4 regions of the Streptomyces lydicamycinicus genome follow, and region 1 is predicted to be linked to each of the others. Evidence: riboswitches for the same ligand, from Rfam matches in the RefSeq annotation. Region 1 holds a riboswitch; each other region holds the start of a gene.
What was found. A riboswitch is a leader RNA that binds a small molecule or an ion and turns the genes downstream of it on or off. The one in region 1 is predicted to bind cyclic di-AMP.
Positions count from the first base shown of each region.

Region 2: another riboswitch for cyclic di-AMP. It lies ahead of TU31_RS19895 (transglycosylase family protein); the one in region 1 lies ahead of TU31_RS01085 (C40 family peptidase).
Region 3: another riboswitch for cyclic di-AMP. It lies ahead of TU31_RS09170 (M23 family metallopeptidase); the one in region 1 lies ahead of TU31_RS01085 (C40 family peptidase).
Region 4: another riboswitch for cyclic di-AMP. It lies ahead of TU31_RS28920 (M23 family metallopeptidase); the one in region 1 lies ahead of TU31_RS01085 (C40 family peptidase).

Region 1 covers NZ_BBNO01000001.1:247,142-251,767, reverse strand. Annotated here, with positions in the region: gene pcrA (DNA helicase PcrA) at 1-1,565, opposite strand, end outside; cyclic di-AMP (ydaO/yuaA leader) riboswitch at 1,856-2,040, shown strand; gene TU31_RS01085 (C40 family peptidase) at 2,048-3,196, shown strand; gene TU31_RS01080 (hypothetical protein) at 3,313-3,666, opposite strand; gene TU31_RS01075 (C40 family peptidase) at 3,991-4,626, shown strand, end outside.
Region 2 covers NZ_BBNO01000005.1:499,027-503,652, reverse strand. Annotated here, with positions in the region: gene TU31_RS19905 (FtsB family cell division protein) at 1-177, opposite strand, end outside; gene eno (phosphopyruvate hydratase) at 334-1,656, opposite strand; gene TU31_RS19895 (transglycosylase family protein) at 1,959-2,612, opposite strand; cyclic di-AMP (ydaO/yuaA leader) riboswitch at 2,620-2,790, opposite strand; gene TU31_RS19890 (transglycosylase family protein) at 3,042-4,106, opposite strand; gene TU31_RS19885 (cytochrome P450 family protein) at 4,362-4,626, opposite strand, start outside.
Region 3 covers NZ_BBNO01000002.1:838,154-842,779, reverse strand. Annotated here, with positions in the region: gene TU31_RS09175 (aldo/keto reductase) at 1-314, opposite strand, end outside; gene TU31_RS09170 (M23 family metallopeptidase) at 535-1,644, opposite strand; cyclic di-AMP (ydaO/yuaA leader) riboswitch at 1,656-1,810, opposite strand; gene TU31_RS09165 (DUF2332 domain-containing protein) at 2,095-3,213, shown strand; gene TU31_RS09160 (PP2C family protein-serine/threonine phosphatase) at 3,338-4,474, opposite strand.
Region 4 covers NZ_BBNO01000008.1:605,133-609,758, reverse strand. Annotated here, with positions in the region: gene TU31_RS28930 (M16 family metallopeptidase) at 1-66, shown strand, start outside; gene TU31_RS28925 (M16 family metallopeptidase) at 105-1,487, shown strand; cyclic di-AMP (ydaO/yuaA leader) riboswitch at 1,699-1,854, shown strand; gene TU31_RS28920 (M23 family metallopeptidase) at 1,867-2,667, shown strand; gene TU31_RS28915 (GntR family transcriptional regulator) at 2,932-3,621, shown strand; gene TU31_RS28910 (HPr family phosphocarrier protein) at 3,940-4,221, opposite strand; gene TU31_RS28905 (bifunctional acetate--CoA ligase family protein/GNAT family N-acetyltransferase) at 4,430-4,626, shown strand, end outside.

The DNA.
Region 1 (4,626 bases):
GAGCGGGCCGCCATGCCGTAGGCCTCGTCGACCCGGCGCAGCGCCTGCGGGAAGGTGATCTTCTCGCGGAGGGACAGGGCGTCGATCATCGCCTCGGCGCGGTCGCCGATGCCGCGCTTGGGAACGTTGAGGATGCGGCGCAGCGGGACGGTGTCCTCGGGGTTGGCGAGCACCCGCAGATAGGCGAGCACATCGCGGACCTCCTTGCGCTCGTAGAAGCGCACACCGCCGACGACCTTGTAGGGCAGCCCGACCCGGATGAAGATCTCTTCGAAGACACGGGACTGGGCGTTGGTGCGGTAGAAGACGGCGACATCGCCGGCCCTGGCGTCCTTGGCGTCCGTCAGCCGGTCGATCTCGTCGGCGACGAACTGGGCCTCGTCGTGCTCGGTGTCGGCGACATAGCCGGTGATCTTGGGCCCGGCGCCGGCGTCCGTCCAGAGGTTCTTGGGGCGGCGGTTCTCGTTGCGCTCGATGACGGCGTTGGCGGCGGACAGGATCGTCTGCGACGAGCGGTAGTTCTGCTCCAGCAGGATCGTGGTCGCGTCCGGGTAGTCCTCCTCGAACTGGAGGATGTTGCGGATCGTGGCGCCGCGGAAGGCGTAGATCGACTGGTCGGCGTCACCGACGACGCAGAGCTCGGCGGCGGTCTCGGCGGGGCCGACCAGTTCGCGTACGAGGGTGTACTGGGCGTGGTTGGTGTCCTGGTACTCGTCGACGAGGACATGACGGAAGCGGCGGCGGTAGTGCTCGGCGACGTCCGGGAAGGCCTGGAGCAGATTGACCGTCGTCATGATGATGTCGTCGAAGTCCAGGGCGTTGGCCTCGCGCAGCCGTGCCTGGTACATCGCATACGCCTCGGCCAGCGTCTTCTCGAAGCCGTCGGCGGCCGTCCCGGCGAAGGTCTCCTCGTCGATGAGCTCGTTCTTGAGGTTGGAGATCTTCGCGCTGAAGGACTTGGGCGGGTAGCGCTTGGGGTCCAGATCCAGATCGCGGCAGACCAGGGCCATCAGGCGCTTGGAATCGGCGGCGTCGTAGATCGAGAAGGACGAGGTGAAGCCCAGCTTCTTGGACTCGCGGCGCAGGATGCGGACGCAGGCGCTGTGGAAGGTGGAGACCCACATGGCGTTCGCGCGCGGGCCGACCAGTTCCTCGACGCGCTCCTTCATCTCACCGGCGGCCTTGTTGGTGAACGTGATCGCGAGGATCTGGCCCGGGTGAACATGCCGCTCGGCGAGCAGATGCGCGATGCGGTGGGTGAGCACCCGGGTCTTGCCGGAGCCGGCGCCGGCGACGATCAGCAGCGGGCCGCCGGTGTGCACCACGGCGGCCTTCTGCTCGTCGTTGAGCCCCTCCAGCAGCGTCGCCGGGTCGATGACGGGGCGGGCGGCGCCGTCGCGGTAATACGACTCCCTGGGCACGGGCGCGTCGAACCTCCCGCCGAAGAGGTCGGCGGGGATCTCCTCCGGGGCCGGGCCGTGCTCGTCCTCGGGGGGCGGGGGGTGCTCCTCCTCGCCCTTGGGGCCGAGGTCCGCCAGGAAGCTGTCGTCAAAGAGGCTGCTCATCGCCCACCGAGTCTAGGCCGCCGCACTGACAGTCCGCCGCGGAGTGGCGGATTGCGGGCCGTCTCCGGGCGGTCCCGCGCGCAGTGCCAGGTCAGGCGGCCGGCGGCCAGGCGTCGGCTGGGGGGCGCTTCGTCTACCCGAACCCGACATCTGCCACAACAACCCCCGCATCGCGTTCAGGTCACGAAAAGGTTTCGGGCATATCGAACATCAGCCTTCACAGGAGCCACACGAGTTGGCTAACGTCCTCGCTCAGGCAGCCCGCCTCCCCGCGGACGACAGGTTCGCACGGGCCGCCGACGCCGAGTCCGGCCCTGCCCTCAGGCACCCGGAGCCGGGGACCCACCAGCACCACCGGGGTGAATCGATCCGTACGGCCGTCGCCAGTGGACGTCCGGACCGTAGGGCAAGCCTTCCGTCAGCGACACCGCCCGAACCCGACAGCTAACCCGGTAGGCGGTCCACGGAAGGAGTTGCCGGTCTTGGCGTCGCATCGCAAGCCGCGCACCAGCGTTCTCGCCTCACCCACCGGCCGTCGTACGGCGGCCGGCCTCACCACCGCCGCCCTCGCCTCGGTCACGCTGCTCTCGCAGTCCGCCGACGCGGCCCCCAGGGCGCCCAAGCCCACCGTCGAAGAGGTCAAACAGAAGGTCGACGATCTCTACCACCAGGCCGAGGTGGCCACCCAGAAATACAACGCCGCCAAGGAGCGCGCCGAGACCCAGCGCGACACCGTGGACGACCTGCTCGACGCCTCCGCCAAGCGCGCCGAGAAGATGAACGAGTCCCGGCGCCTGCTGGGCACCTTCGCCTCGGCGCAGTACCGGACCGGTGGCATGAACCCGACGGCGCAGCTGATGCTCGCCAAGGACCCGCAGCAGTTCGTCGACCGCAACCACCTCATGGAGCGGCTGACCGGCCGGCAGAAGCAGGCCGTCACCGACTACCAGGAGCAGCAGGCGGCGGCCGCCAAGCAGCGCGCCCAGGCGACCCGCAGCCTGGAGCGGTTGCAGGCGTCGCAGGCCTCCCTCAAGGAATCCAAGCGCTCCGTCCAGGACAAGCTGGCCGAGGCCCGGCAGCTGCTGTCCCGGCTGACCGCGCAGGAGAAGGCGCGGCTGGCGGAGCTGGAGCGCCAGAAGGAGGCGGCGGCCAAGCGCCGGGCCGCGGAGGAGGCGCGCAAGCAGCAGGAGCGGGAGCGCCAGCGGCAGCAGGACGGCGACGGCTCGACGGGTGGCTCGACCGGGGGCTCCACCGGTGGTGGCTCCACGGACGACTCGGCCTCCAGCAAGGGCGCCAAGGCGCTCGCCTTCGCCCGCGCCCAGATCGGCAAGCCGTATGTCTGGGGCGCGACCGGGCCCACTTCCTACGACTGCTCGGGGCTGACCCAGGCAGCATGGAAGGCGGCGGGCGTCGATCTGCCGCGGACGACCTGGGACCAGGTCAAGGTGGGCCAGCGGGTGGCCACCAAGGATCTTCAGCCCGGCGACCTGGTCTTCTTCTATGACGACATCAGCCACGTCGGCATGTACATGGGCGACGGGAAGATGGTGCACGCTCCGAAGCCGGGCGCCAGCGTCCGGGAGGAGTCGATCTACTACATGCCGATATACGGGAGCGTCCGCCCGGGCTGAGCCCGCCCCGCTCCCCCACCAGACCACCCCCCACGGTCACCCCCCACACCACCGCGCGGCCGTCGCCTCCGGATACGGAGGCGAGGACCGCGCGGTGTGCCGTGGTGGGGCGCTCGTCAGGTCCAGAGCACCGCGATGAAGATGTTGGCCACGGTCAGGCCGCCGACCGCGCCGAAGAGCGGCTTGTCGACCGTCTCGTCGTCCCGCTTGACGTAGACCAGCGCCAGGATCACCACCAGGACGGCCATCTTGATGCCGAGCTTGAGGTTGTTCAGCGGGTGGTCCTGGGCCTGATTGAGACCGACCAGCACGATGCCGGTGACCAGCATCGTCAGTGCGCCGTGCAGCATGGCCGGCACGAAGCGGGCGGTACCCGCGCTCATCGCCTTCATCTGGGTCAGAAAGCCGCCCAGCAGGGAGGCGATACCGATGATGTGCAGGCCGACGAAGATATTGGTTACTACGTCCATAGTGCTGGATCGTAGCCGCCGTATAGCACGGCCCTTCGGGCAGGGCGCCCACTATCGCCGCTTCGGTCAGGCCAGGCCGGTCCCGGCCGTACGGCCATGGCACCGCGGTCACCCGCGCACTCGCCGCGGTCGAAAGCGAACAATGCCGGGCAAGCGCACTCACTGCCGCAACACCCAGGCTTAGCGTCCTCCCTCAGGCGGCCGACTCCCCGCCTCGCCGGTCTCCCACCGGCGTTCCGTCGGCCGCCCCCGCCGAGAGGTGCGGCGGCGGCCCGTTGCCCCCGTGACGGACCGTCGCCGGACCCGCGGCTCGAAGGGAAGGAAGTGACGGCCACCGTGGCCTCGCACCGCAAGCCCCGGCAGCATCCGCTCGCCTCGCTCACCGGTGGCGGCTCGCGCAGCGCGCGCACCGCCCGTACGGCCGCCACCCTGGCGCTGGCCGGTGCCGCCCCCACGTTCGGCCTCGCGCAGGCGGCAGGCGCCCCCCTCACCCCCGATTTCGACGCCGCCGGCCAGGCCGCACACCGGCTCACCCCCGCCCAGGTCAAGGACCGGGTCGACGCGCTGTACCAGGAGGCAGAGGTGGCCACGCAGAGCTACAACGGTGCGAAGGAATCCGCCGACACCGCACGCGAGGAGCTGAGCCGGCTCCAGGACGAGGCCGCCCGCAGGACCGGGAAGCTGAACGCCGCCCGCGCCGAACTGGGCGCCCTGGCCGCCGGCCAGTACCGCTCCGGCGGCGTCGACCCGACCGTGCGGCTGCTGCTGTCCGCTGACCCCCAGCGCTATCTGGACGGCGCCGCGGTGCTGGAGCGTACGGGCAGCCATCAGGCGACCGCCGTGGCCGGTTACGCGCGCCGGCTCGGCAGCGTCCGGCAGGTCCGGCAGCGGGCCGAGGACACCGTGGAGCGGCTGGCGGACACCGAGGCGCAGCTGAAGAAGCACCGGGTCACCGTGGTG
Region 2 (4,626 bases), on a different contig from region 1:
GTACTGCCTTATGGGATACGCGAGCGCGACGACCAGGGAGCACATCACCAGCGCCAGCAGGGCGGCACGGCCGGTGAGGCGGTTGCGGCGGGGCGGGCGGGCGCGGTAGACGCGGGCGGCGGCCTGCTCGCCGAGCGCCTTGAGTCGGGTCGCGGTCGAGAACCGGTCCGCGGGCACGTCGTCTCCCCTTCACTGACGGACGCCTGACTGCTTCAAGCAGGTACGTCCCCGGCAACGGTACGGGACCGTCGCCGGGGACGTACGGGGCGCGGGGCGATTGCCTCGCCCGTTCAGCCCCTGCTGCCCTGTCCGGCTGGCAGCGGGCCGTCTTCGTCAGCTGCCGTGGCGGAAGCGCGGGAAGGCGGAGCGGCCGGCGTAGACCGCGGCGTCGTCGAGGATCTCCTCGATGCGCAGCAGCTGGTTGTACTTGGCGACGCGCTCGGAGCGGGCCGGGGCGCCGGTCTTGATCTGGCCGCAGTTGGTGGCGACGGCGAGGTCGGCGATGGTGACGTCCTCGGTCTCACCGGAGCGGTGCGACATCATGCACTTGAAGCCGTTGCGCTGGGCCAGCTCGACGGCGTCCAGGGTCTCGGTCAGCGAGCCGATCTGGTTGACCTTCACCAGCAGCGCGTTGGCGGAGCCCTCCTCGATGCCGCGGGCGAGGCGCTCGGGGTTGGTGACGAACAGGTCGTCGCCGACGAGCTGGACCTTGGCGCCGAGCTTGTCGGTGATGACCTTCCAGCCGGCCCAGTCGTCCTCGAACAGCGGGTCCTCGATGGAGACCAGCGGGTAGGCCGCCACCAGCTCCTCGTAGTACTCGGTCATCTCGGCGGCCGAGCGGTCCTTGCCCTCGAACTGGTACTTGCCGTCCTTGTAGAACTCGGAGGCGGCGACGTCCAGCGCGAGCGCGATGTCCTGGCCGGGGGCGTAACCGGCCTGCTTGATGGCCTCCAGGATGAGGTCGAGGGCCTCACGGTTGGAGCCCAGGTTCGGGGCGAAGCCACCCTCGTCACCGAGACCGGTGGACAGGCCGCGCTCCTTCAGGACCTTCTTGAGGGTGTGGTAGACCTCGGCGCCCCAGCGCAGCGCCTCGGAGAAGGACTCCGCGCCGATCGGGGCGATCATGAACTCCTGGATGTCCACGTTGGAGTCGGCGTGCGAGCCGCCGTTCAGGATGTTCATCATCGGGACGGGCAGCACGTGCGCGTTCGGGCCGCCGAGGTAGCGGAACAGCGGGAGGTCGCTGGCCTCGGAGGCGGCGTGCGCGACGGCGAGGGAGACGCCGAGGATGGCGTTGGCGCCGAGCGAGCCCTTGTTGTCGGTGGCGTCCAGGTCGAACATCGCCTGGTCGATCAGCCGCTGCTCGGTCGCGTCGTAGCCGACGAGCTCCGGGCCGATCTGCTCGATGACGGCCAGGACGGCCTTCTCGACGCCCTTGCCGAGGTAGCGGTTCGGGTCGCCGTCGCGGAGCTCGATGGCCTCGAAGGCGCCGGTGGAGGCGCCGGACGGGACGGCGGCACGGCCGGTGCTGCCGTCGTCGAGGCCGACCTCGACCTCGACCGTGGGATTACCTCGCGAGTCGAGAATTTCGCGGGCTACGACGACGTCGATCGACGGCACGTTGTCTCCTTCGTGGGTGTCTGGCGTTCTGCGCATGAGCCTAACGGCCCCGGGCTCGTCCGCCTGCCCTTGGCCCGCTCCGTGGGACGGAACACCCCCGAAAACCTGCCCAAAGGCCCAGTTCGCGGGACGTTTGGCACATTGTTCGCCGAAGGGGAAACGTGGCGGAACAGTGCCGGTCAGCGGCCTGCCGGCGGCCGGGGGGCTTGGGAGCGGTCCGGGACACGAGAAGCCCCGCCACGGCGCGCTGGGGGGAAGGGCGCGCCGTGACGGGGCGGTCTCACGGAGGAAAGAGGGGCCCGCCGCTCGGGCCCTCAGGAGCCCCGGTGAGCTCCGGCTCAGACGTTGAGCTGCTGACCCGGGATGATCAGGTTCGGGTTGCCGCCGATGACCGACTTGTTGGCCTTGTAGACGGACTTCCAGTCGGTGCCGTGGGCCTTGGCGATCTTGGCGAGGGTGTCGCCCGCCTTGACGGTGTAGTTGCCGTGACCGGTGGACTTGCGCTCGGCGGACCGCGAGGCACGGTCCTCGGACGGGGCCTTCTTGGCCTCCGGCTCGGCCGACTCCTGCTTCGGCGCGGACTTGGTCTGCGTGGAGGTGTCGACGTCGGGGGACGGACCACCGGCGGTCAGGTTGCCCGCACCGGCGCAGGACCAGGCGCCCGGGCCCTGGATGGCGAGGAGCTTCTCGGCGGCGGCGATCTGCTGGGCCTTGCTGGCCAGGTCGGCGCGCGGCGCGTACTGGGTGCCACCGGCGGCGGCCCAGCTGGAGTTGGAGAACTGGAGGCCACCGTAGTAGCCGTTACCGGTGTTGATCGACCAGTTGCCGCCGGACTCGCACTGGGCGACCTTGTCCCAGGTGGCGACGGAGGCGGCGGAGGCGGAGGTGGCGCCCATCAGCGGCACGGCCACGGCGGCACCGGCGACACCGGCGAGGGTGGCGACGCGGACGGCCTTGGAGGGACGACGGTGCTTGCCCTTGAAGATCAGCATGGTTCGTTCGTTTCCTCACCGACGCCTGCGAGGTGAGCTGTCGGGTTCGGACTGATGAGTCGCCCGGCCGTGTGCGCAGGACGCACGTGGCTTCACCCCAAGCCGGTTGACCCGTTTTCACGGGCGGGGCCGGCACAAATCCTGGGTCCCCCGCTCCTGCCTTCGGCGCTTGCGCGTCAAGTGCCTTCGACCACCGGCAGGATTCGGCGTGTGATCGAAGGGCCCGCTTTGGCGAGCGATCCTGACGTTAAGCAGTAATGCCCTTGGGGTTCAAACCCCACCATCTGAACCAAGTTGACCGTTTTTGATCACGGGTTGGTTACATATCCGCAGGTGAGGCCCGGTATGCCGGTGTTGCGCAGACCGGACCCCACCGGAGTCAACGAGACCCTTGTCTCACTTTCCCAAAAGAGGGCGAAGGGTGCCGAACTACCCCGCGTTCCGCCCGAGATCGAGCTGCTGGCCGGGCTGGATCAGGTCCGCGTCGGACCCGATGACGCCCTCGTTGCGGTCGTACAGCGCGCTCCATCCCCCGGGCAGCCGGTGAGCCACGGCGATGGCTGACAGGCTGTCACCCGGGCGCACCGTGTAGTCGCCGTCGGCCGCCGGGCCCGTACGGTGCGCGTCGTCGCCCCGCGAGGCGTGCCGGCCGCCGGACCTGCCGTCGTCGCTGCCCTTGGCGCCCTCGTCGCCCGCCTCGCCGCGGTGCTTGCCCTTGGTGGGCACCTTGTGCGGCGTGCCGGTGCTGTCCGTACGGCTGCCGTCCTCGGACGGGTCCGTGGAGGGGCTGCCGGACGGGTCGTCCTCGGACGGGTCGGCGGACCGCGACGGGTCGTCGTCCCGGTCGCCGGGCGTCGCCGGGTCGGACGGCTCCGGGCTCGTGGACGCGTCGCCGGGCTCGCCGGAGTCCGAGGGGTCGGGCGAGGGCGTCGCGTCGGACGGCCGCCTGTCCGCGTCGCCGTGCTCGTCGCGCGGCGCGTCGTCCTGCCCGGCGGAGTCCCCGTCGTCGTGCGACCGGGACGAACCGGAGGTGTCCCAGGGGTCGAGGGAGCCCTGGGAGTCCGACGGGTCGGGTGCGGGGGTGCTGGTGCTGCCCGGGTCGACATCCGGGGCCTTGCCGTCGCCGGTCAGCCCCGCGTTCACGGCGCAGCTCGGCCAGGCGTCCGGCCCGCGGTCGTCGAGGATCGACTCGGCCACGGCGATCTGCTGGGAGCGACTGGCGTAGTCGGGCCGCGAGGCGTAGGCCGAGCCGCCGTAGTTGTCCCACATCTCCTGGGTCAGCTGGAGGCCGCCGTAGTAGCCGTTGCCCGAGGCGGCGCTCCACACGCCGGCGCTCTCGCACTGGGCGACCTTGTCCCAGGTCGCGGTGTCGGCGGCGTGTGCGCCGCTCGCCCCGAGGAGGGGGAGGGCGAAGCCGGCGCCGGTCACTCCCGCCGTGACAAAGATGGCCGGTGCCTGACGGGGGCGACGATGTCGGCCGTTCCCGGAACGCATGCGGATGCCTTTCGCGCGGCGGTTGAGTTGTTCGACGAGCTCTTCGAGCTGCTCGACGGAGCCTCCGGCCGGCCGACGCACGCGAGCGGCACCGTTACACCGGTCCCCCACATCACCGCTTCGACCGATCGAGTGAAGCCAGTCGATCGTCGGGTCGAAAGGTAGCCGGGGTCTCGGGTAGTCACAAGTCGGTGTAGTGCGGATCACGTAATGGTCACGCGGTTGACTCTGCGTCACATTTTGTCTTGTCGCTGGTCAGGGCCGATCCGGAGTGAACTCCACCGGAAGTGAACGCAGTCCGCGCATGATGAGTCCGCCGCGCCAGCGCAAATCATCCGGTTCCACCGCAAGCCGGATGTCCGGGAGCCGGGTCAGCAGGGTCGCCAGCGCGGTCTGTCCTTCGAGCCGGGCGAGCGGCGCGCCCAGGCAGTAGTGGATGCCGTGCCCGTATCCCAGATGCTGGTTGTCACGCCGGGTCAGATCGAGCACATCCGGCTCGTCGAAGCGTGCCGGATCGCGG
Region 3 (4,626 bases), on a different contig from region 1:
ACCTTGGTGGCGATGACGACCTCGGAGCGATTGCCGCGGGAGGCCAGCCAGTTGCCGATGACGGTCTCGGATTCGCCGCCCTCGTTGCCGGGGACCCAGTACGAGTAGGCGTCGGCGGTGTCGATGAAATTGCCGCCGCCCGCCACATACGCGTCGAGCACGGCGAAGGACGTCGCTTCGTCGGCCGTCCAGCCGAAGACATTGCCCCCGAGGGACAGCGGGGAGACGGAGAGCGAGCCGAGGGGCCTGCGGCCGAGGGGGCTTCGGGGGCCGGGATTGCCTGCGATGTCTGGAGCGCTGTGTGCGGCGGTCATACGTTGTTGCAGCGTCGGGGGAAGAGGAGTTATTCCGTCCTCTTCCCCCGGTGCGCGTACAGGCAACTCCCGTCAGATGCACACCGATTGAGGTCGGTGTTCAGGCACCCATGTCGCCGCTCATGCGTTGAGGCCGTCGATCATGCGCCCATGTAGCCGCTCATACGTTGAGGCCATCGGCCATGCACGGTCCCCGTCGGTCACGCACACACGCCGTCCGTCACACGCTGAGCCCATGATCGCGCAGCCACGGCATCGGGTCGATCGGGTCGCCGGCGTCGGGGCGCACCTCCAGGTGGAGGTGGGGGCCGGTGACGTTGCCGGTGGCGCCGACGCGGCCGATGACGTCGCCGGTGTTGACCTTGCCGGAGGTCTTCACCATCGAGGACAGGTGGCAGAACCAGAGTTCGGTGCCGTCGTCGAGGGTGAGGACGATGCGGTAGCCGTAAGAGCCCGCCCAGCCGGCCTGGGTGATGGTGCCGGAGTGCACCGCCTTGACGGGGGTGCCGGTCGGCGCGGCGAAGTCCTGTCCGGTGTGGTCGGCGGCCCAGCGGTCGCCGGCCTGGCCGAAGCTGGCGGTGAGCGTGTAGGAGGACACGGGGGCGATGAAGCTCTTCGCCAGTTCGGCGAGGCGCTCGGCCTCCGCCTTCCGCCGGGCCGCTTCCTCCGCCTTGCGCTTGGCCTCCATCTCGGCCGCCTTCTTGGCTGCTGCGGCCTTTTCGGCCGACTTCTGGTGGGCGGCGGCTTCCGTTGCGGCCTGCTGGACAGCGGCCTTTTCGGCGGCGTCGCGGGCCTCCTGCTCGGCGCTGCCCTGCTGCGCGTCGGCCTGCTGGAGGATGCGGCTGCGCAGCGCCTCACCGGCGCCCGCGGCGTTACCCGTGTCCGCGCCCGTCCGCGTGGAAGCGACAGTGGCCGCGCCGTCGGCGGGAGCCGAGGCGGCGTCGGTGGCCGCGGAGTCCTCGTCGGATATCAGCTCGCCGATGCCGGGAAGCTCCTTGGCGTCCGGCAGCTTCTCGGAGAGGTCGTCGGCCATGCCGCCGATGTCGGGCATCGAGATCGGCACCGGCGGACGGTCCTCGGCCGAGGCCATTCCGCTCGCACCGACCGCCGCGATGACTCCGACACCCAGGACGGTGCCGCTGCGGGCGAATCCACCGCCGCGCTGCTTGGCGACGCGGTGCTTGCCTCGAACGGAACGGGTGGATTCCTCGGTGGGATTCCATTCCTCCCACGGTCCGTCGCCGTCATCGACGCCGGGGCCGGCGAAGGCACCTCGGTCATCGAGCGCGTAGGCGGTCGGGTCCTCGGGGGTAGGCCTGTTGGACGCCACGGGGGCGCACTCCTTTCCTTCCTTCTCGCCTACCGGGTTAGCTGACGGGTTCGGAGCAGGAAGGTCTCCTACGGACGCCCGCTGGCGGAGGGCGTCCGATTCACCCCAAGGAAGTGGTTCCCCGGTTCCCTTGGTGCAGTTCGAAGTGCTTGGGGGTGCGTGAAAAGCGCGTGCGGGATTCGGCGTCGGCGCGCGGTGCCGCCTCGGGCGACGGCTGGGACGACCGCGCTGCGTTATCGGACAGTAATAGAGACGGCGACCGAATTCCAAGCGTTCCCACGAATCCGTATGCGCTCCGCACGAGCTGCCGCGCGGTCTTTTCGGCCAGCAGGGCAGCAATCCGGGCGAGTTGGCCCGCCACCCCTAAACGATCTCGCGCGGATTGTGTGCCAGTCGTTATGCGCAGGGGTGCCCCTCAGCTACGGAGGGTGAGAGCAGTAACGTCGGATCATGGTCGTCAACGTCGGGAACACCGGGAACGCCGGACGGGCTGCCGGTTACGCGTGGGGAGTGGCGGAGCGGTACCGGGAGTTCTCCTGGCGGGAGGCGCGCGGCCGGTCCGACGCGCACGAGGAGCTGAGCGCGCGGATCAGCCAGGACCCGGAGTTCTGCGATCTGCTGTCCGGTTCGCTGCCCGCCGGCAGCAAACAGCAGCCGGACCTCCTGCTCGCCGCCGTCCGCTATCTCGACGGCCCGCACGCCGAAATGGGCCCGCGCGGTGCGGCCGCGTACGGGCGCTGGCGCGAGTGGACGATCCGGCACTGGGACGAGGTGCGCGCGGTGATCATGCAGCGCGCCACCCAGACCAACGAACCGGCCCGCTGCGCCACCCTGCTGCCGCTGCTCGCCCGTCTGCCGCAGCCGCTGGCGCTGCTGGAGGCCGGCACGTCGGCGGGGCTGTGTCTGCACCCCGACCGCTATCGCTATCGGTACGAGGCCGCAGGCGAGGACGGGCCGCGCCGCCGGGCCGAGCTGGGGGCGCCGGAGAGCCCGCTGGTGTTCACCTGCCGTACGGGAGGGGCGGCCGACGAGCTGCCCGAACGGCTGCCGCAGATCGTCTGGCGGGCCGGCATCGACCTCGACCCGCTCGATCCGGTCGACGAACCGGACGATCTGCGCTGGCTCCAGGCGCTCGTATGGCCGGGTGACGGGGAGCGTGCGGCACGGCTGTCCGCGGCCGTTGACACGGTGCGGCCGGCGCCGCGGCCGCGGATGGTACGCGGCGACCTGATCGACGAGCTGCCCGCGCTCGCCGCCGAGGCACCGCCCGAGGCGACGCTGGTCATCTTCCACAGCGCCGTGCTGCCCTATCTCCCGCCCGCCCGCCGCGAGGAGTTCGCCCGTCTCGTACGGTCGCTGCTCGCCGGGCGGCCCGGCGGCGGCCACTGGATCTCCAACGAGCACCACTCCGTGCTGCCGTGGATCACCGACTCCGCACCCCACTCGCCCCGCCCGGACGACGCCCTGCACCTGACCCTCGCGCTCGACGGACACCCGGTCGCGCTCACCGGCCCGCATGGCCAGAGCCTGCACAGCCTCTCCGGCGCGAGGGGCACGCCGGGGCGCTGAGCGGGGCCGGGGGGCGGATGCGCTCCCCGGCTCCCGTACGGCCCGCCGTACGCCCGCCCGTCCCCCCTACGCGGGTCCCGCCCCCATAGGCCCCCGCCCGCCAAGCCCTCCTACGGGCCACCGCCTACACCCCCATAGGCCGCTGCACCGCCAGCAGTGCCATGTCGTCGGCCGACGCACCGCCCGTATGCCGTGCCACATCCTCAACCACGGTGTCCACGAGGACGTCCGGGCCGGGGAACCGGCAGCCGCGCAGTTTGCCCGACGGGTTGTAGTAGCGGCCGAGCAGGTCCCGGGCACCGGTCACACCGTCGGTGAAGAAGAGCAGCAGGGCCCCGGCCGGGAAGAACGTCTCGTCCGGCCGGTCCGGCCGGTGTGCCATCTCGCCCAGCCCGAGGGGCGGCGCCGGTGCCCCCGGCAGCAGCTCGCGCAGCCCGCCGTCCGGGGTGAGCAGCAGCGGCGAGGGGTGGCCCCGGTTGAGCACACGCAGCACGGACGGCCCGTTGGCGGGGATCTCGGCCAGGACGGCAGTGGTGAAGCCCTCGGTCTGCTCCACCCCGTCGCGCCGCCCGCCCTCCCGCCGCAGCGCCCGCTCCAGCCGGCCCGCCACCGCCTCCAGGGTGCGCTCCTGTTCCGCCGCCTCACGGAAGGCGCCGATGACGATCACCGCGGTCCGCACCGCGTCCAGCCCCTTGCCCCGTACGTCCCCGACGAGCAGCCGTACGCCGTGCGGGGTCTCCTGCACCGCATAGAGGTCGCCACCGCTCCGGTCCGCCGCCCGCGCGCCCACATAGCGGGCGGCGATGGCGAGCCCGGCGAGCCGTTCGGGCGGCGTGGGCAGGACGGCGCGCTGGGCGGCCGCCGAGACGTCCCGTAGGGAGGCCGGGCGGACGTCGGCGCTCCGGACGAGCCGGTTGATGCCGAGGGCCGACAGGGCGACGGCAAGGACCATGGCGACCTCCGTCGCCGACTCGCCGTGGTCCTGTGCGGCGCCGCCGCGATAGAGGACGACCCAGATCTCGCCGAACACGGCGGCCAGGGCCGTGAGAGCGGTGCCGCGCAGGGCGAAGAGCGGCGCGGCGACCAGCGGGGCGGCCGAGAAGAAGGGGGCGGCGGTGTAGCCGGCGGGCGTCCCCACACCGAAGGCGACGCCGCCGACGATCAGGAGGACGGGAAGCCGGCGCACCAGCAGCCGGCCGGACCACACCAGCCGGGCACGGCGCTCCCCGCTGCCCTCGGGGGGCGCCTCACCTCGGAGCATCCGCACCGGTCTCGCCCCACTCCCGCCCGTCCGTACGGGACCGCCGTGCCGGTCGCCTCGACGTCCCCAGGCTTGCCGGTACGGGCCGGGACGGCGACTCGTCGGGGGCCGGACGGGTCACGGGCCCGTCCGGGGAGGCAGCGCGCGGGCGG
Region 4 (4,626 bases), on a different contig from region 1:
CTCGTCTACGAGCCCACCGAGCCGACCGACGCCGCCGACACCGAGGAAGGGGAGGCGGACCAGTGAGCGACGCCACCACCCACGCCGATTCCCCCGTGAGCACCATGGACTTCCACCCGCAGCCCCAGGGGGGCGCACCCAAGCCGTGGGCCTTCCCTGCCCCCGAGCGCAGCCAACTGCCCAACGGGCTCACCCTCCTGACGAGCCACCGTCCCGGCCAGCAGGTCGTCGCCGTCGAGATCAACCTCGTCGCGCCGCTGGACGCCGAACCCGAGGGCCTGGACGGCGTCGCCACGATCATGGCGCGTGCGCTGTCCGAAGGGACCGACACGCTCGACGCGGAGGAGTTCGCCGCCGAGCTGGAACGCTGCGGCGCCACCCTGGACGCGCACGCCGACCACCCCGGTGTACGGGTCTCCCTCGAGGTGCCGGTGTCCCGGCTGAACCGTGCGCTCGGCCTGCTCGCCGACGCGCTGCGGGCGCCCGCCTTCCCGGAGAGCGAGGTCGAGCGGCTGGTCCGCAACCGCCTCGACGAGATTCCGCACGAGCTCGCCAACCCGGCCCGCCGCGCCGCGATGTCGCTGTCCAAGGAGCTGTTCCCGGCCACCGCCCGCATGTCGCGGCCCCGGCAGGGCACCGAGGAGACCGTCGCGCGTATCGACGCCGCGGCCGTCCGTGCCTTCTACGACGCCCATGTACGGCCCGCCACGGCCACCGCCGTAGTGGTCGGTGACCTCACCGGCGTCGACCTCGACGCGGCGCTCGCCGGCACCCTCGGCGCCTGGACCGGCTCCACGGCTGAGCCGCTGACGGCCGCGCCGATCGTCGCCGACGACACCGGCCGGGTGGTGATCGTGGACCGCCCCGGGGCCGTCCAGACACAGCTGCTCATCGGCCGTATCGGTGCCGACCGGCACGACCGGGTGTGGCCCGCGCAGGTCCTCGGCACGTACTGCCTGGGCGGCACCCTCACCTCCCGTCTGGACCGCGTGCTGCGGGAGGAGAAGGGCTACACCTACGGGGTGCGGGCCTTCGGCCAGGTCTTGCGCTCCACCGCCCCCAGCTCCCCGGAGGGCTCCACGGGCGCCGCGCTGCTCGCCATCAGCGGCTCGGTGGACACCGGCTCCACCGGCCCGGCGCTCGAGGACCTGTGGAAGGTGCTGCGCACCCTCGCGGCAGAGGGGCTGACGGACGAGGAGCGGGATGTCGCCGTGCAGAACCTCGTCGGGGTCGCGCCGCTGAAGTACGAGACCGCGGCGGCTGTCGCGGGCACCCTCGCCGACCAGGTGGAGCAGCAGCTGCCGGACGACTTCCAGGCGCAGCTGTACGCCCGCCTCGCGGAGACCGGCACGGTCGAGGCGACCGCGGCGGCGGTCAACGCCTTCCCCGTGGACCGGCTGGTGACGGTCCTGGTGGGCGATGCGGCACAGATCGCCGAACCGGTCAAGGCGCTGGGCATCGGAGAGGTGACCGTCGTCAGCGGCTAGTCCGGCCGGGGTGACGGAAGGTCATATATCGACATGCGGCTCCCGTGGTGCTTTTCGGCCACGGGAGCCGCCGTATGTCCGGTTTATCGCGGCTGGTGCCCCGGTTCTTGTGGCATCCCGCACAAAAAAGCTGATCTGTTTGCCGATTGAAAGTTGCCCCGTTTAGCGTCAGTCCGGCTGTTCGTCACAAGTCCGCCACAACAGTGGCACCGGGCAGCCATCGCCGAGTCCCCGTACGGCGCGAGCCAGGGGAGCCGGGGACCCATATGTCCCTTGGGGTGAATCGGACTCCTCTCCGAGGAGTCCGTAGGAGACCTTCCTGCTCCGAACCCGTCAGCTAACCCGGTAGGCGAGAAGGAGGGAAAGGACAAGCCAGCACATGGCGTTCATCCGTGCCACCGGGAAGCACCGTCGCACGAGCCGTCCCGTCAAGACGGGCCGCAACATCGCCGGCATAGCCACCCTCGCGGCCGGTGGTGTGGTCGCTTCCGTGGCCTCGCCGGCGCTGGCCGCGACGGACGAGGCACGCCCGCACGACACCGGGCTCCAGCAGGCCGTCGTGCTGGGGGACGAGCTCGCCAGCCGGGTCGAGGCCCAGGCCGACGCGCAGCAGGCCGACGCGGAGATCGCCGCGGCGAGGGCGAAGGCCGAGGCCGTCGCCAAGAAGCAGGCCGACGAGGCCAAGCGGCGTGCCGAGGCGGCGAAGAAGAAGGCCAAGGCCGCCCACGAGGCCAAGGTGCGCGCCGCCCGCGACGCGGAGCGCAAGCGCCTCAACGCCTTTGTCGCCCCGATTGCCGACTCCTACGTCTCCACCTCCTACAAGGCCTCCAGCGGCCTGTGGTCCTCCGGCAGCCACACCGGCATCGACTTCCACGCCGCCTCCGGCACCAGCGTCCACGCGGTCGGCTCGGGCACCGTCGTCGAGGCCGGCTGGGGCGGCTCGTACGGCAACAACATCGTGATCAAGATGAACGACGGCACGTACACCCAGTACGGCCATCTGTCGTCGCTCGGTGTCTCGGTCGGCCAGCAGGTCACCCCGGGCCAGCAGATCGGCCTCTCCGGCGCCACTGGCAACGTCACCGGCCCGCACCTGCACTTCGAGGCCCGCACCGGCGCCGACTACGGCTCGGACATCGACCCGGTCGCCTACCTGCGCGGGCACGGCGTCAACGTCTGATCCCGCGCCCTGTCGGTGCCGCGCCCCCCCACTGGCCAGCACCACACGCCGAGCGTCCTTCGGAGCCCCGGTCCCACGGCCGGGGCTCCGGCGTATCCGGAGGGCGGCGAGCGCGCACGGGTTGCGCTGACGGCCCGCTACTTCCGGCCAAAAATTATCCATGAATAACCAGGCGCCGTCGGAAAAGCCGTGCCGGTCGAATAGAGTCACGGAAAAGCCGCCGACCGGCGGCGTTTCCAGGGGATTACGGCGGAGGCACGGAAGATGCGAGGCCATATTTCCGCGCATGCGGTGTGCACGGCGATTCGCGACGACATTGTCTCCGGTGCGCTGGCGCCGGGGAGCCGGCTGATCGAGGAGATCCTGGCGGCCCGTTACGGTGTCTCCAGAGTGCCGGTGCGCGAAGCGCTGCGCACCCTTCAGTCCGAGGGCTTCGTCACCACACGCCACCACGCGGGCGCCTGCGTCGCCGAACCCACCGAGCAGGAAGCCGCCGATCTCCTGGACATCCGGGCCCTGTTGGAGCCGCTGGGCGCCGCCCGCGCGGCCGCCCGCCGCAGCCCGGCCCACCTCAAGGTGCTCCGCGGCCTGGTACGCCTCGGCCGCGAGCGGGCCCGTCACGGCAACCCCGCGGATCTGCGCCAACTGGACGGCTGGTTCCACGAAACGCTCGCCCAGGCGGTCGGCAGCCCCAGCCTGACGGCGCTGCTGACCCAGCTGCGGCGCAAGATCGAGTGGATGTACACGGTGGAACTGCCGTCCCGGCCCGGCGAGTCCTGGGACGAACACGGCGCGGTGCTGGACGCGGTGGCGCGGGGAGACGCGGAACGGGCGCGCGCCCTGATGGCGGCTCATGTCGAGCGCTCGCTTCCGGTCTACCGGCTGCGGCGCCCCGCCGCCCCCGAGGTGAGGGATCCGAAACGGCCCGTCAACACGGCACGCGTCCGCCCTTAACAATCGCCCCGTATACAAAGAGGCGCGAAATCGGCAGCCGTGGCGCGTGGCGGTGCGTTATTCGAATCCGAGCCTGCATTTGGCATGCCGATTTTCATCGGCGTCGCGTGCGCTTAATGGTGTGCGCTTTTTCGGAGTACCCCGGATGGCGTTCGCCGCTGATCCCGGTTATCGGTTGCCATCGCCCCCGGATGGGGGTCGCCCCGGAATTCCCGTGCATCCCTCCCGCAACGGAAGGCGCGCAGCGAAACGGCCCCGCAGTGGCAACCGATGGTCACCACTGCGGGGCCGCCGCATGCAGCAGAGGTCCTGGCGGACTCAGACGGTCTCGGGGAGCTCCTCGAGACCCTCGGCGACGAGCTTGGCGAGACGGTCGAGCGCCGCCTCGGCGCCCTCGGCGTCGGAGGCCAGCACGATCTCCTCGCCACCCTGGGCGCCGAGACCGAGGACCGCCAGCATGGAGGCCGCGTTGACGGGGTTGCCATCGGCCTTGGCGATCGTCATCGGGACGCCGGAGGCGGTGGCCGCACGGACGAAGATCGACGCGGGACGGGCGTGCAGGCCCTCGGCCCAACCGACATTGACGCGGCGCTCTGCCATGGTGTTGCCCTTCAAAGTCGTGACAGTTGTCTAGACCAGTCTCTCACGCTGCCGGGTGTGGTCCGCCAGCCCTGCGTTCCGGCCCGCGCGGCCGTGAGGCCCTTGGGAGGCCCGGCGGGCCGTACGTCCTACGGGGTCGCAGCCTGCCCCGCACCCCGAGCGTACGCGCGCCGGGTCGGTTGTCGGTGGCCGGTCGTACGCTGTCCGCATGCAGACGCCGCCGGAGCACGCATACCCGACCCACTGGGAAGCCGACGTGGTGCTGCGTGACGGCGGCACGGCGCGGATCCGCCCCATCACCCCCGACGACGCCGAGCGGTTGGTCTCCTTCTACGAGCAGGTCTCGGACGAATCGAAGTACTACCGCTTCTTCGCGCCCTACCCACGCCTGTCCGACCGCGATGT